DNA from 2 places in the Paenibacillus sp. FSL H3-0333 genome. Region 1 is predicted to be linked to the other one. Evidence: riboswitches for the same ligand, from Rfam matches in the RefSeq annotation. Region 1 holds a riboswitch; the other holds the start of a gene.

Region 1 (8,061 bases):
TGCGGTTGAACGCTCCTGCGCTCATCTCTACCCATTCTTTGACGGTCGAACCTTTAACCACAATCGCCTTCAGCGTGTTGTCATACAGATACAAATCGCTTGCACTGGCTATTGTAAGGTCGCCCTTCTTGATATCTGTATACTCCTCAGGGCCGTTGCGTCCAGCCTTGAACGGTGCACCAACGCTCAGGATCGGCAGGTTTCTGTAGCCGGCCAGATTCTCGTTCGTATGAATCAAGTTAGATACATACTGCTGCTGGGCATAGGTTACGATCTGGACTGTCGGATCATCCTGTACCATAGCAAAATAGCTGTTCATCGGCGCAGAAGTTACACCAAGCGGCTGATTCACGTAATCAATCGTAGCTTGATGTGCCGCTCCGGCAAGATCATCGATAGCGGTGTCAACGGCAGCGCCAGCAATAGAACGCGTAGAAGCCTTCGAAGCTGCTTTGTCTACTGCCCATTTGCCGCTGCTGTTCTGGGCGATTTTCAGATCGATAAGGCCCAGGTAACCTCCGCCATAGCCCGCTTGTACTGCCGGAGTCCCATTGATGTGGCCATTAACGTTATCTACCTTAGCTACATCATTATTGTAAGGTTTCTTGGTGGACGGATCTTTGAAGGAAGCATCCAGCGCGCTGTCAACGCCGTTCGTCGGGAATACCTTGTGGGTATGCGAGAAAGTAATGGCATCGATGCCAGGTACCTTGCTCAGCAGGTTAATAACATTCTCTGCTCCAGTTCCTTCTGCGGCAGCAGCGTCGAACCCGGAATGAGTCATGGCGACGATAACGTCCGCACCAGCCGTCTTCATTTCAGGAACAAACTTCTTCGCCGTTTCCACAATATCTTTGGCAATAACCTTTTGCTCCAGGTTCACCTTGTCCCACTCCATGATCTGCGGAGTAACCAGACCCAGGAGGCCGACTTTGATAGTAACGGTGTTGCCGTTGCTGTCTTTTACTTCTTTATCGATGATTTTATAAGGTTCAAATGTATTATTATTATCGGACACATTATAAATATTTGCATTCACATAAGGGAACTTCGCTCCCGTAGACTCCTTATAAGTTGCGCTGTTTACATTGCCTTTAACGGTCCGGTCCAGATAATCCAAACCATAATTGAATTCATGATTGCCGAAGGTTGCTGCATCATAACCCATGAGATTCATAGCTGCAATGATCGGATGAATCTGGTCTTCACTTTCCCTGAAATCAGACACTTGGGCCATATACGTTCCCAGCGGTGTTCCTTGAATTAAATCGCCATTATCCAGCAAAAGGTTGTACTCGCCCTCTGCTTCACTGCGTGCAGTCTTTACTAAGGTTGAAGTACGGTCCAGACCTACAGTCGCGGAGGCGGCACCCTTGAAATAGTCCCATCCATATACGTTCGTATGAACATCAGTGGTGCTCATCAAGCGTAAATTAATGGTTCCCGGATTAATCACCGGAGAAGCCTCAGCCTTTCCTGCCGCCAGCACAGGAACATTGAATACTCCGCCCAGCATCTGTGCTGCCAGAACTGTGGTAGCCAATAAAGAAGCTATCGGCTTGTTCCATCTTCTCTCTCCCATAAATCTAATTTCCTCCCTGTGATTGCTATATTATTCTACCACTGTCCGAAAAATTGTATCATAGCCTTCCCTATGAATCTATCAAATTCCATTAACTCTTATAAATTATTGTGTAAAATCTCACATTATTTCAGCGTTTTTTGTAAAATATAACGATTAATTTTTACAACTCTATGACAAAAAAAACTAAAATCCAATGCATTGGAATTACCTGGAACGCCCACACAATATATGCTGTATATGCTGTTTTTCACATACATTCGGGTTAAGCGCCTGCGTGCGAGCACAATGTATGCTGTTTTTCGTATGCATTCGGGTAATATGCCTGTGAGCGAGCACAATATATGTTGTTTTCCACATACATTCGGCCATATGCCTGCGAGTGAACACAATGTATGCTGTTTTTCATATACATTGGCTACATGACGCTGTAACGATTGCTATTCGGTTTTCGCGTAGTTTTAGCCTTTTAACTCGTAAAATCAAAACACTCCTGCGCCTCCCGGCGATCCTTCAGCCACATTCAGCAACCAAGTCACTGTACGAATCATTCAAAGAGGAAATAATAGTTTCCAAAAAACATAACGGGGCTGCGCTACTTATATGTAGCACAGCCCCGTTATTGATCTGTTGGTGTATAGCTATATTCTAGTTCTGCATCACAAAATCATTATCAATCTTGGCATTCGCATCCTCGAACGTCCGCAGGATGTCATAACGCGTGTTGCGCTGCGCCGGGATCTTGCCCGCTTCGCGGATGAGCTGGGTAATCGACTCGATGTTGACCTTGTAGGTGGCGCCCGCCGAGGAGACTACGTTCTCCTCAATCATCGTGCTGCCGAAGTCATTGCAGCCGTATTGCAGGGAGAGCTTGCCTACTTCAGGACCCATCGTTACCCACGAGGACTGAAAGTTCTTGATATTGTCCAGCACCAGGCGGCTGATGGCTACGGTCTTCAGGTATTCCTCCGGGGTCTGGCGGTCCAGCTTCAGGTTCGTATTATCCGGCTGGAAGGTCCAGGAGATGAACGCCAGGAAGCCTTCGGAATCATATTTGTTCGCAATACATTCGTCCTGGGCTTCACGGACACGCAGCAGATGCAGCGCCCGTTCTTCCATACTCTCGCCAAGACCGATCACCATCGTGGCTGTTGTATTCATGCCGATCCGGTGTGCGGTCTGCATGACGTCCATCCACTCGCGCCAGGAGCCCTTGAGCCGGCTGATCTTGCGGCGGGTACGGTCATCGAGAATCTCTGCGCCTCCGCCGGGCAGGGAATCGAGGCCCGCAGCATGAATCTCACGCATGACCTGTTCCAGCGGCAGGCCGGAGACCTCAACCATTTTCATAATCTCAGCTGGTGAGAAGGAATGCATGGTAATCTCCGGGAACCGCTGCTTGATGCCGCGCAGAATATCCGTATAATAGCTGAACGGCAGATTGGGATTCGTACCGCCCTGCATCAGAATCTCGGTTCCGTTTACGCTCATGGTCTCGGCAATCTTCTGGTAGATCGTCTCATCGGGAAGCACATAGCCTTCCTCCGAACCGGGTCTGCGGTAGAAGGCGCAGAATCGGCAATAGACATCACATACATTGGTGTAGTTAATGTTGCGGCCGATGACGAATGTCGTCACCGGCTCCGGGTGCCAGCGCTTCATAATAATATCTGCGGCAGCGCCCATTTTCTCAATTTCATTGCTCTCGAACAATGTGACCGTATCTTCCAACTGAAGACGTTCACCCTTCAGTGCCTTATCCAGTATAAGATCGACTGCACTCACTGTTGACGGCCTCCTCTTCATCTATGAAGTCTATGAGATAAATACAATTTGAAATAAAAATAGTCCGTTCACCCATCGTATCACAATCGGCTGTTCTTGAAAAATGTTTCGCTGCACAGGACGGATAATTTCCCTTGTCCCATACAAAATTAAACAGCAGCGCCCGATGGCACTGCTGCTTGTACGTTCTGCGAATCTCGCATGCCAGGCAGGTCCGGCGGCGCATCGCCTTATTCCAGCTCGCTCCGGGCGGCCTCCAGAGCCTGTCCCAGATCAGCGATCAGATCATCTACATGCTCTATGCCGACAGAGAAGCGCAGCAGCCGGTCATCCACGCCTACAGCATCGCGGATTTCAGCCGGAATATCGGCGTGAGTCTGTATCGCCGGATAGGTCATCAGCGATTCAACACCGCCCAGACTCTCGGCGAAGGCGATCAGCCGGATATGGCGGAGCAGCGGCTCCACATAGCCCGCCTCTTTTACCTTGAAGGAGAAGATTCCGGTGTTGCCGGAGGACTGGCGGTTCTGGATGGCATAGCCCGGATGATCCGGCAGGCCCGGGTGGAAGACCTCGGCAATCGCCGGATGCTCCTGCAGATAACGGGCAATAGCCAGAGCGTTGCTCTCATGCCGCTCCATGCGCAGCGCGAGGGTCTTCATACCCTTCATCAGCTGGTAGCTGTCATTCGGCGCGAGAACCGCTCCCAGAGAGTTATGCAGGACGGCCATTTCAGCCGACAATTCTGCGCCCTTGGTCACGATCAGACCCGCCAGCACATCGTTATGCCCGCCCAGGTACTTAGTCGCACTGTGAACCACGATATCTGCTCCAAGCTCCAGCGGGCGCTGGAAGAACGGAGTCAGCAGCGTATTGTCTACAATCGTGAGCAGCCCGTGACGGCGGGCCCAGGTACATACGGCTTCGACATCCGTTATCATCATCAGCGGGTTGGTCGGCGTCTCAATGAATACAGCCTTCGTGCCCGGCTGGCGGGCCGCTTCAAGTCCATCCAGATCATTCGTATCTACATAGGAGGCGCTGATGCCGTATTTAGAGAGAATCCGTTCCAGCAGCCGGTAAGTACCGCCGTACAAGTCCAGCGATACAATGAGATGGTCCCCTTGTCCAAACAAGGTGAACACCGTAGTCAGTGCAGCCATACCGGAAGCGCAGGCGAAGCCGGCATCCCCGGATTCCAGGGCCGCTGCCGCTTCTTCGAGGACAGAGCGGGTAGGATTTTTGGTGCGAATGTAGTCGAAGCCTGTACTCTGCCCAAGTCTAGGGTGACGGAAAGCCGTCGCATGATAAATCGGGTAATTAATGGCCCCGGTGGCGGGGTCCTCCATCGAACCAATCTGTGCCAGTCTGCTCTCAATTCTCAGTTTCTCATCCATCTCCATTGCCTCCTGATTAATTACTTCTATTAAGAATAAGTCAACCTCTCAGATAAATGCCCCGATATCGTAAGGAGTCTCCTGGTATACATAGTAATTGAGCCAATTAGCGAATAATAAGTTGGCATGGGCGCGCCAGACTGCCGGCGGAGTACGCGTCGGATCATCCTTGGGATAATAGTGCTTCGGCAGGGCAACCACCATCCCCTTGGCGATATCCCGGTCATACTCCCATTTCAGCGAGAAGGGATCATATTCCGAATGTCCGGTGACAAAAATCTGCTTCCCGTCATGCGTAGCCACCAGGTACACCCCGGCTTCCTCGGATTCTGCCAGAATCTGCAGCTCCGGGTTCTGCTCAATATCTTCACGGGAGACGTCGGTATGGCGGGAATGCGGAACATGGAACACTTCATCGAAGCCGCGCAGCAGCTTGACATTATTTTGGCTCATTGTATGCGGAAACACTCCGAAGCATTTGTCCGGCAGACTCACCTTGCGCACGCCGAAGTGATGGTACAGTCCTGCCTGTGCCGCCCAACAGATGTGCATGGTCGAGGTTACATTCTGCTTGCTCCACTCAAAAATCACTTTCAGCTCCTCCCAGTAGTTCACATCCTCGAACTCCAGCTGTTCTACGGGAGCGCCTGTTACAATCAAGCCGTCGAACCGGCGGTGGCTGATCTCATCAAAGGTTTTGTAAAAGCTCTTCAAATGCTCAGCCGAAGTATTCTTCGACGTATGGGAGCTGGGATGAAGCAGAACAACATCCACCTGAAGCGGGGAATTCCCGATAAGGCGCAGCAGCTGGGTCTCAGTAGTTTCTTTGGTAGGCATCAGATTCAGGATGGCGATCCGCAGAGGACGGATATCCTGATGGAAGGCCTGGCTTTCATCCATTACAAAAATATTCTCACCGGATAACACTTCTTTGGCCGGCAGGCTGTCGGGAATTTTGATAGGCATTGCTGTTCACTCCTTAACTGAAATGGGGTTCCACTTGGTGGTTCAACCTGAGGCAGGGTAGCGAAAAAAGACCTTTCCCGGGCGAGAAAGGTCATATCATGCAGTCATATGCGCCTCTCTCATCTGCCAGAGAACTTCCGCCGGACGAATAACGCCCTGCAAAGCTTCCGCAAGAATTAGCACCGTGCGTTCACACGCCGGTTGCCGGGTTTCATCGGGCTAGTCCCTCCACCTGCTCTTGATAAGAAAAAACTTTTCAATTGTTCTTAATAAGTGTTAAAGAACCCTATAGTATCAAGGTTTTTTCGACTTCATGGGAACAATTGTGCTTATTCAGTTTTAATTGATTTTAGCTTGTTTTTTAAAGTTTCGTGACTTTCTTGTGACTTTAAATTAATAAAAAACAGCACATTCTCAATGTGTTATCATTGAGTAACATGCTATAGATTATACATCATTTATTCATTTTGACAAGATACAAAATTAGTTCAGCTTTGGCTATTCTCAAGTGCTTTCCAATTTGAAAAAGTTTAAATTCTCCAGACTTAACCAACTTATATGTATTGTTTTCGCCTAATTGTAAAATGGATTGAACATCTTTAACTGACAATAATGGAGGATATTCTTTCATTGATTTTTCTAGAATCAGCTCTAATTCTTGTTCATATGTATTTGCACTTTCTGTACTTTCTGTACTATGCTCCATCTTCACTTCACTCATCATACAGCCTCACTCAACAACTTATTAGACTGTAGATAAATATGGCTATATTTATTCTTACACATCTTAAGCAATGTTGCTTTTCTTTGGCTAAAATCCAACTGTCCCATTAACAACCCAATATCCATAATCTGCAATTCATAAATTGCTTTGTTAATTTGAGTCGTGAGATTGTCTCTAGTCTGATTATCTTTGACCTCTAATAATGCTCTAATTTCCTTTGCTCTGGCTCCAAGCAAACAAACATTGATCATGTCACCTTCATTGCTGTAGACTCCGAAATGAGGCTCCTTGCCGCTGTGAGTAAGCATGTAATTACTCTTTACGGCATCCATGAGTTGATTGTATCCTTCCTTTTCAGGATTACGCACCATAATCCATTTTTCCATATCACGCATTGCTCGTTCCATAAGGATGAAGTAAGAGCGAACTTCTCTACCTTTTTCAGAATTTTCTGACATAGCTATATGTTTGGCTGCATCAACAGTAAAAAATGTATCAATTTGATTTCTAGTAATGTTCGTGTTCTCAATGTAGGTTTTTTTTCCTATACTGATATAATCAATATTTTCTACATAACTCTTCTTAAAAACCTTACGTTCCATCCAGTGAGTATACTGATTGTACGGGTTTTCTAAACGTTCCCACAATACCCTAGCGTTAATGATATAATCATTATCAGTATGTTCTTGAAGTAATTCAGGGAAATCTTTTTGGTATCTCATCACAATTTTTATTTCATCTGCACTGAAGCCAAGCTTATTTTTGAGATCCTTTTTCTCAAAAATCTTGACCTTATTTCCGTTTTCGAGTTTAAATTTTTTGATAACATCATTCCCCTTTATTATTTTTAGTTTATAATCCAACAATCTTACTTCGCACTTTAAAATCATCAACAATAACAGTATATGTATCCTTGCCTATCACTCGTTCTGAACTTGCTCCAGTTCTCTCAAACAGATACTTCTGCAATGCCTCATCTTGCCCGTACTCCCAGATAAATTTAAGCACAACCTCATACCCTTCAGCGTAGAAGTTCATTGCGTGTTCCAGTGTTGCTTTTTCATTTTCTAAATCACCTCCTCCCATTTTCGCTCGTTTGTGATTATTCAGTTTCTTTCTAAGATTTTCAAATGATGTGCTATCGGTCTTCTCTGTGCTTGTCGCATATTTTATAAAAGCCAACTCTTCTTCCTCAGTTTCAAATTCTATATTCATGTATTTTCCTTTCTGATGAAATTAGTCTTTTATCATCATTTTACAGCCGCCAACTTAGGCGTTGGGCTACGCAAAATTGTATAGTCAGATTTCATTCCCCAAGATTGGGGAGTCAGTCCGCACATATATACCATCCGCACTCTCAATCCCATATATAGTGTCAACAAAAAATTTTCGATACTATATGTTCCAATTTAACTTGTACGTATTGGATTAAAGTGGTATTATAAGAATATTAGCACTCAGTAAGTTTGTTTGCTAACAACAATAATAATTATGGGTAGGTGTACAAGAATGTTGAAGTCGAATCTACCAGTAAGTCAGAACCCACTTTATGCTCCGATATTGCTACCTTCTTTACCTAAAAAACGTAATATTACGAATCAAAGTGA
Region 2 (8,061 bases), 4.3 Mb from region 1:
GCCTGACGGTGGCAGTCTTCAAGGCAGAGTGGTGTGTGGATTGCAAATTCATTGATCCGTTCATGCCGGATGTGGAACAGAAATATGCAGAGCGTCTTACCCTGGTCGAAGTGGATGTTGATGCCGTAGGCGATGTCAGCCAGGAACAGAATATACTGGGCATTCCAAGCTTTGTCGCGTACACCGATGGACGGGAACTGGTCCGGTTTGTGAACAAGCTCCGGAAGTCCCGGGAGGAAATCGAGAAGTTTCTTGATACGGCGCTGGACGTTTATCTCAGCATTCACAAGTAATTCCGCAGCACCGCTTTCGCCCTATCCGAGCAGAAGCGGTGATTTTTTTCTAATCATATAAGCATTTATATGTTTCATACTCATTCCTATACAATACGGGTGATACTATTGACGACACTTCAATTAAAATGGCTAAGCTATCTGACCTGTCTCATTATGTTCATGGCGCTGTTTGGCGGGGTTGTGGTGACGAAGACCGGCTCGGGACTGGAATGCGGAAATCAGTGGCCGCTGTGCCACGGGAAGCTGATTCCGGCCTACACCATCGGCTCTCTAATTGAATATACCCACCGCTTGTTCAGCGGTCTGGCTGGCCTGCTGTCCCTGGCTTCCATGGTTGCCTTCTGGCGTTATGCCAGGCACCGCAGAGATCTGCTGGCCTATGCCCTGCTGACCCTGATCTTCGTCATCGTTCAAGGCGGGATGGGAGCGCTTGCAGTAGTGAAATCGCAGTCGGCTGCGGTTATGGCCCTGCATATGGGCTTCTCACTGATTGCCTTCGCCGGTTCGCTGATGCTGGCGCTTGGGACCAGACGGACATTCGCTCCAGGAGCGGAATTCAGCACAGGAAGTCCCAAAGTCCGCCCAGCCTTCCGCAACTTAACCTGGGTTACTGCAGTATATTCTTATATCGTTGTCTACATTGGAGCCTACGTAAGCCATACTAGCTCCCAGGGCGGGTGCTCCGGCTGGCCGCTGTGTAACGGGCAATGGATTCCGGAGATGAGCGGCGGAGTAGGGATCGTATTCATGCACCGGATGGCGGCGGCAATTCTGTTCCTGCTGACGGCTATACTTGGGCATCTGGCCTTCTGGAAGCATAAGGAGCTGCCGGAGCTGAGGGCTCTGGGAGTAGCGGCAGTTCTGTTATGCCTGATGCAGGTATTCAGCGGAGCCGCAGTGGTATACACATTAAATAATGAAAGATTGTACATATTTGCTGCGTTGTCTCATATCGTACTGATCTCCGGACTCTTTGGGGTTCTGTGCTACATGAGTGTAAGGGTCTGGCAGTTAAGCGGAGCTGGCAGGGGCAGCAAGTGATAAGGTAACGGCAACGGTGGACGGGATAAGCATAAGGTCCTGTTTGAGGAGGAACACTATAGTGCGATACGGTAATTTACGACAATGGATTGAGCAGCTCCGCAGGGATAAGGATCTGGCAGTGATAGATACCCCTGTTGATCCTTATCTGGAGCTTGCCGAAATTCACCGCCGGGTGGTGGAGGAGGAAGGCCCGGCACTGCTGTTCACGAACGTGCAAGGAACACCGTTCCCGGTCGCTACGAACCTGTTCGGTACAGTTCAGCGCGTCAACAAGGCCTTTGGGACAAGACCGGAGCAGCTGCTGAAGTCGCTGACAACGGCGATCGATCAGCTGATTCCGCCTTCAGGCGCCGGCTTATGGCGGGAGAAGACGGTGCTGCTGGAGCTGCTGAGGGCAGGAACCAAGAATATACCGCAAGGAGAGGCTCCGGTACTCGGCGTCTGCAGCAGCAGTGATCCGCTGAAGGAGCTGCCCCGGATTACGGCCTGGCCTAAGGACGGCGGGGCGTTCATCACGCTTCCTCTGGTCTATACGGAGAATATCACCAACCCCAAAGATCATAATCTCGGACTGTACCGGATTCAGATGTATGACGACAGCACCACAGGTATTCACTGGCAGATTCACAAGGGCGGCGGCTTCCATCACTCGCAGGCAGAGCTTCTCGGCGAGACCCTGCCGGTGTCTGTCTTCATCGGCGGGCCGCCGGCCCTGATTGCAGCGGCGGTGGCACCGGTGCCGGAACGGATTCCGGAGCTGATGCTGGCTTCGCTGATGCTGGGCGGCAAGCTTCCCATGGTGCAGGACCCTTTGGGCGGGCACCGGATTCCGGCTGAGGCGGAATTCTCCATCCGGGGACGCGTGTCTCCGCTGGAGCGGAGAGCGGAAGGGCCGTACGGCAGCCAGTCCGGCTACTATTCCATGCAGCATGATTTCCCGGTCATGCATGTTCAGCGGATGTGGCACCGCAAGGATGCCATCTACCCGGCGACCATCACCGGCAAGCCGCGTCAGGAGGATTATTATCTGAAGGATTATTTGCAGCGGCTGCTCGCTCCAGCCTATCCTATGCTGATCCCTTCGGTCAAAGCGCTGTGGTCCTACTCCGAATCCGGTTCGCATTCACTGACCTCAGCGGTTGTGAGGGAGAGCTATCCCCGTGAGTATATGGTGTCAGCGTTTCGGATCTTAGGGGAAGGTCAGCTCTCCTTAACCAAATTCCTGCTGCTGACTAATGTGCAGGTGGAGCTAACGGATTTCCCCAAGCTGCTGGAAACGGTGCTTGAGCGCTTCAATCCGCAATCGGATCTGACGATCTTTGCCAATACCTCCATGGATACACTGGATTATACCGGACGCAAGCTGAATCATGGCAGTAAGGCGGTGATGGCGGGCATCGGCAGCCCGGTCCGTCAGCTGCCAAGGACCTATACAGAGGGTCTGCTTCCATCAATCACCGCCGCTGTGCCTTATTGCGGAGGATGTTTAGCCGTTTCCGGTGCATCCTATGAAGAGGACCCGGAACTGCCGGAGCGACTGGTGGCTGCCTTCAAGGAGAGGGAGACCGCCTGGCCGCTGATTGTGCTGGTGGATCAGGCGGAAGAGGCGGTAAGCACGCAGACCTCCTTCCTGTGGACCGTATTCACCCGCTTCAATCCGGCAGATGATATCTATTCGGCGGCCGGGGTACACCGGGGCAGCGTCAGCTATACACTGCCGATCATTATAGATGCCCGGATGAAGCCGGGATACCCGGAGGAGCTGGCTCCGAGCGAAGATATTGCGAAGCGCGTAGGCCGCAACTGGAACCGTTATTTTCCTCTGGCGTAGAAGTGAATTTTAAGGAGGGTCAAAATATGCTGCGGACGTTACTTGGAGAGCCGCCCCGCGTGAACAGCGGTGTGCTGGCTGAAGCTATGGAGTCCATGGCGAAGGCAGCCTCCATGCTGCGCAAGGAGATGGCGGCACATGAAGACCATGACCATGAATACCGCAAGCTGGAAATTTGGACACGCGGCCTGATCTCCTCTCTGGATGAGCTGGAGCAGAGCTGGTTCGCAGCAGCCTTTTTCCGGAAGTCAGTGATAGCCGGTTATATGGACGACATGTCGTCCACAGAGCAGGGGGAGTACGCCAGATATGTGTATTTCTACAAGGATGGCTTCATCCGTGTCTTCTCGCTGCTGGACAAGCTGGGCACGGTGCTGAATAATCTGTACAATCTCAATACAGGCAAGGTGAAGACGCATTTCTCTTATTTCACGGTGCTGAGGCAATTTCAACTGCTTCACCCGCATCATCCGCTGGCGGAGAAGCTGGAGCGAATCAGGAATTCCTACCGGGAGCCGGTGGAGAATCTGCGCAAGCGGCGCAACGCTGAGATCCATTACATGAACGCGGAGATGACCGACGACCTCTGGCAGCGTCACCAGGGATTGCATGACAAGATTCGTCTGGAGGATCTCGACAGCCACCTGGAGGATTTGAAGCAGAGCCTGGAGATGGTATGCCAATCACTGGCCGCCGCATACAGCTACGGGAATGAACAATGGCACAAGAACAAAGCGGCCCCAAGCCCGAAATCCGGACAAGCCCGTCCGTAAAAACTTACCTTTGACAAAAATCTCGAAACTGAATTATACTTAGGCATACATTAACTTCTGACAGGATACGGAATCTATAACTTCATATTATGATCTTATCGAGAGCGGCGGAGGGATAGGCCCGATGAAGCCCGGCAACCGGTTTGAATACAGCCTTACGCTGCATCCAAATGTCATGGTGCTAATTCCTACAATGCCGCCGGATTCGGGGGTTTTGGCAGATGAGAAGGCATTGTCATTATACACACAGGGCCTCTTGCGATCTGCATGGATCGTAGGGGGTCTTTTTTGCAATGATGGAAGCTAGAACAGAAGGGGGACGCAGCGGTTGATAGAATTGAAGGATATAACCAAGGTGTATGGCAAAGGCAATAAGCAGGCAACTGCACTCTCTGCGCTGAGCCTGTCGATTAAGAAGGGGGAAATCTTCGGGGTGATCGGTCACTCCGGGGCCGGCAAAAGCACGCTGATCCGCTGCATTAATCTGCTGGAACGTCCGACTGCGGGCGAGGTGTGGGTGGACGGTGTCGAGCTGACAGCGCTCAGCCAGGGACAGCTGCAGGAGCAGCGGCGTAAGATCGGAATGATTTTTCAGCATTTCAATCTGCTCTCATCGGCTACAGTCTATGATAATATCGCGTTTCCGCTGCGGCTGATCGGAGCCGGAAGGAACGAGATTGAACAAAAGGTTAAGGAACTGCTCGCCCTGGTCGGATTGGAGGAGCATTGGAATAAGTACCCGGCTCAGCTATCCGGCGGACAGAAGCAGCGTGTCGGAATCGCCCGGGCGCTGGCAAGTGATCCGGATGTTCTGTTATGCGATGAGGCGACCTCGGCGCTTGATCCGCAGACCACAGACTCCATTCTGCGTCTGCTGATGGATATCAACAGCAGATTCCATCTGACCATCGTGCTGATTACCCATGAAATGCATGTGATTCAGAGCATCTGCGACCGTGTTGCCGTGATCCATGGCGGCGGTATTGTGGAGCAGGGTGAAGTGGCCGAGGTCTTTCTGAAGCCGAAGCATGAGGTGACCAAAGAATTCATCCGCAGTGAGACCCAGTCGGACGGACCGCTCCGGCAAGCGATTGATGCTGTGCAGCCAGGTTACACGAAGTCGGTCAAAATCACTTTTCTGGGGCAAAAGACTTACGGGTCGACGCTCTCACAGGTGGTTCAGGGAACCGGGGTTCACTTCGCCATTCTCCATGGCACCATCTCTACAATCAAGGATGTTCCTTACGGCCAGCTGATCGTCCGGTTCGAAGGACCTGCCGATGCGGTTGAAGCCACGCTCACTGAGCTCATAGCGCAAGGTCTTGATGTGGAGGTGATTTTGTAATGGACTTTAGCACAATCAATTGGGAAGAAATGCTGGAAGCTACGATTGCTACACTCAAAATGATCGCTATTTCAGGAATATTTACAATAATCCTTGGTTTACCGCTAGGAATTGTGTTATATTTATGGGGCAAGTCAAATAACGTTATTATCAGGGTGGTTTACTCGGTATTATCCTTCGTTGTGAATATCCTGCGTTCGGTTCCTTTTATCATTCTGATGGTTGCCCTGATTCCGTTCAGCAAGGCCATTATGGGCACTTCGATTGGTGTGCTTGGAACGATTCCGGCACTGGTGATCGGCGCGGCGCCCTTCTTCGCCAGACTGGTGGAGACGGCACTGCGGGAGGTTGACCGGGGAATTATTGAAGCGGCGCAGGGCATGGGAGCGTCCACCGGGCAGATCGTTATGCGCGTGCTGCTGCCGGAGGCTCGTCCGGGTCTGCTTGCCGGTGTAACCATTACTGTTGTGACCCTTGTCTCGTATACCGCAATGTCCGGAATGATCGGCGGCGGCGGACTGGGTGACCTGGCGATCCGCTACGGATATTACCGCTATGAGAAGGAAGTCATGCTTATCTCGGTAGCGCTAATGGTGATTCTGGTGCAGCTGCTGCAAATGGCCGGTGACCGGCTGGTAAGACATTTTACACGGAAATAAGGTACGTCCACATATAGCCTTATTCAATAAACCATATGGATTAGAGGGGGATTTACAGATGAAAAAAGTACTGCTTACATTCTTCAGCCTGACCTTGATATTGGTGCTTGCCGCTTGCGGAAACAACAAGGCGAATAACACCACGAATTCTGCTGCGACAACGGCACCTACAGAAGCGGCTGCTGCAGAGCCGACTACAGAGCCTGCTGCGGACCCGGTAACCCTGGTGATTGGTGCTTCTCCTGTACCGCATGCGGAGATCCTCAAAGCAATTGCCCCACTGCTTGAAGCCCAAGGCATTAAGCTGGAGATCAAAGAATTCACAGATTATATTCTTCCCAATACACAGCTTGCCGAGAAGCAGCTCGATGCGAACTTCTTCCAGCACAAGCCTTACCTGGATGATCAGAACACCAAGAACGGCACAGATCTCGTATCTGTAACTGCTGTTCATGTAGAGCCATTTGGCGCCTATTCCAAAAAGATCAAATCGATCGATGAATTGGCAGAAGGTGCGAAGGTTGCGATTCCGAATGATGCAACGAACGGAGGCCGCGCCTTGATTCTGCTGGCGAAGAACGGTCTGATCAAGCTGAAGGATGACACCAATATTGCTTCCACCAAAGCGGATATCACTGAGAACACCAAGAAGCTGGATATCATTGAGCTGGATGCAGCCATGCTGCCACGTCAGCTGGATGAAGTGGACCTGGCGCTGATTAACACCAACTTCGCACTGGATGCCAAGCTGTCTCCTACGAAGGATGCGTTGTTCATCGAAGGCGGAGATTCCCCGTATGCTAACCTGCTGGTAGCCCGTCCTGACAATAAGGATTCCGATGCCATTCAGAAGCTGGCAGCAGCGCTGACTTCCCCGGAAGCGAAGGAATTCATCGAAAAGCAATATGACGGAGCAATTATTCCGGCATTCTAAGCTTAAACCTAGGGAAGCTGAATAAATCTAATGAGACCAGAAGAAGCCCGTAGTCAGAAATGGCTGGCGGAGCGGCTTCTGGTCTTTTTTGAATAGCCGGGTGGTTGATCCTGCAGACGAAATCCTCTATAATAAAAAAAATCCCGGCCTCTTAGCGGAGGCCGGGATGGTTTATGAAACGGGATTAGAATACCTGAACGACTTCTTCCACGCCTTCTACTTCTTCAATCAGGGCGCGTTCGATCCCGGCTTTAAGCGTGATCGTGGAGCTTGGGCAACTGCCGCATGCACCCATAAGCTTCAGCTTAACGATGCCGTCTTCAACATCAATCAGTTCCACGTCACCGCCATCGCGCTGCAGGAACGGACGAAGTTTATCAAGGACTTCCAGTACTTCATCGTACATGGTTGCGCTTTGTACATTCTCACTCATTTCTCAATCACTCCTTTCGTATGTTTATTATAGTACAAAAAGTTAAAAAATAAAATGGTTAAGGCAGAATAGGGAGATCATCATGAGACCAATTATAGAATTCTGTGCCAGCAACATCGGCCACGGCACTGAACCGCTCAAGCTTAAGCTGGAGCAAAACCCTGAATATGATGTAGTGGAGTACGGCTGTCTGAACAACTGCGGAGAGTGTTATCTCCAGCCGTTCGCCATGGTTGACGGGGAGATCATTGAGGCTGATTCCCCCGCTGCTCTGGAAGAGGCCATAGAAGCCGCTATACGAGAGGCAGAGGCCTGGGACAACCTGGAGATAGACTAAGCCGCCTGGATTCAAGCCGGGATTCTTTAGCCGAAATGACGTTTGGACATCCACAGGACGCCGCTCTTCAGCAGGCGCGGGACCCGGCCCATGACGGAGCGGCGGCCCATCAGGCCGAAGCCGGCATTTTTGCCGAGTGAACCGAGGGTTCCCTTCAGCTTAATTTTATTCAGCTTCGGGGTTTCTCCCCGCCATAACGCCTGTAATATCTGTCCCACCTGCTCGCCCTGGGCACCCGCCGCCTGTGCACTGGGCGCGAAGGGCAGGCTGGCACAGTCCCCGATCACATAGACCTCCGGATATTCAGCGATATTGTAATATTCCCCCACAATGAGCCTGCCTCCACGGTCCTTCGGAAGCTCCAGCTGCTGCACGACCTTCACGGGTTGAATACCGGCAGTCCATACCG

Evidence for each region. A riboswitch is a leader RNA that binds a small molecule or an ion and turns the genes downstream of it on or off. The one in region 1 is predicted to bind S-adenosylmethionine.
Region 2: it holds a riboswitch for S-adenosylmethionine, as region 1 does, so the genes downstream of both, MHH78_RS08185 (methionine ABC transporter ATP-binding protein) here and metA (homoserine O-acetyltransferase MetA) in region 1, are expected to answer to the same signal.

The regions. Positions count from the first base shown of each region.
Region 1 covers NZ_JBBODG010000001.1:6,133,472-6,141,532, forward strand. Annotated here, with positions in the region: gene MHH78_RS27070 (bifunctional 2',3'-cyclic-nucleotide 2'-phosphodiesterase/3'-nucleotidase) at 1-1,582, opposite strand, end outside; gene mqnC (cyclic dehypoxanthinyl futalosine synthase) at 2,231-3,367, opposite strand; gene MHH78_RS27080 (aminotransferase class I/II-fold pyridoxal phosphate-dependent enzyme) at 3,598-4,764, opposite strand; gene metA (homoserine O-acetyltransferase MetA) at 4,813-5,730, opposite strand; SAM riboswitch class I at 5,847-5,978, opposite strand; gene MHH78_RS27090 (helix-turn-helix domain-containing protein) at 6,185-6,451, opposite strand; gene MHH78_RS27095 (antA/AntB antirepressor family protein) at 6,451-7,317, opposite strand; gene MHH78_RS27100 (hypothetical protein) at 7,307-7,669, opposite strand; gene MHH78_RS27105 (hypothetical protein) at 7,964-8,061, shown strand, end outside.
Region 2 covers NZ_JBBODG010000001.1:1,818,086-1,826,146, forward strand. Annotated here, with positions in the region: gene MHH78_RS08165 (thioredoxin family protein) at 1-293, shown strand, start outside; gene MHH78_RS08170 (COX15/CtaA family protein) at 402-1,337, shown strand; gene MHH78_RS08175 (UbiD family decarboxylase) at 1,399-3,171, shown strand; gene MHH78_RS08180 (Cthe_2314 family HEPN domain-containing protein) at 3,198-3,944, shown strand; SAM riboswitch class I at 4,037-4,172, shown strand; gene MHH78_RS08185 (methionine ABC transporter ATP-binding protein) at 4,273-5,289, shown strand; gene MHH78_RS08190 (methionine ABC transporter permease) at 5,289-5,948, shown strand; gene MHH78_RS08195 (MetQ/NlpA family ABC transporter substrate-binding protein) at 6,007-6,882, shown strand; gene MHH78_RS08200 (NifU family protein) at 7,067-7,315, opposite strand; gene MHH78_RS08205 (YuzB family protein) at 7,398-7,652, shown strand; gene MHH78_RS08210 (NAD(P)/FAD-dependent oxidoreductase) at 7,679-8,061, opposite strand, start outside.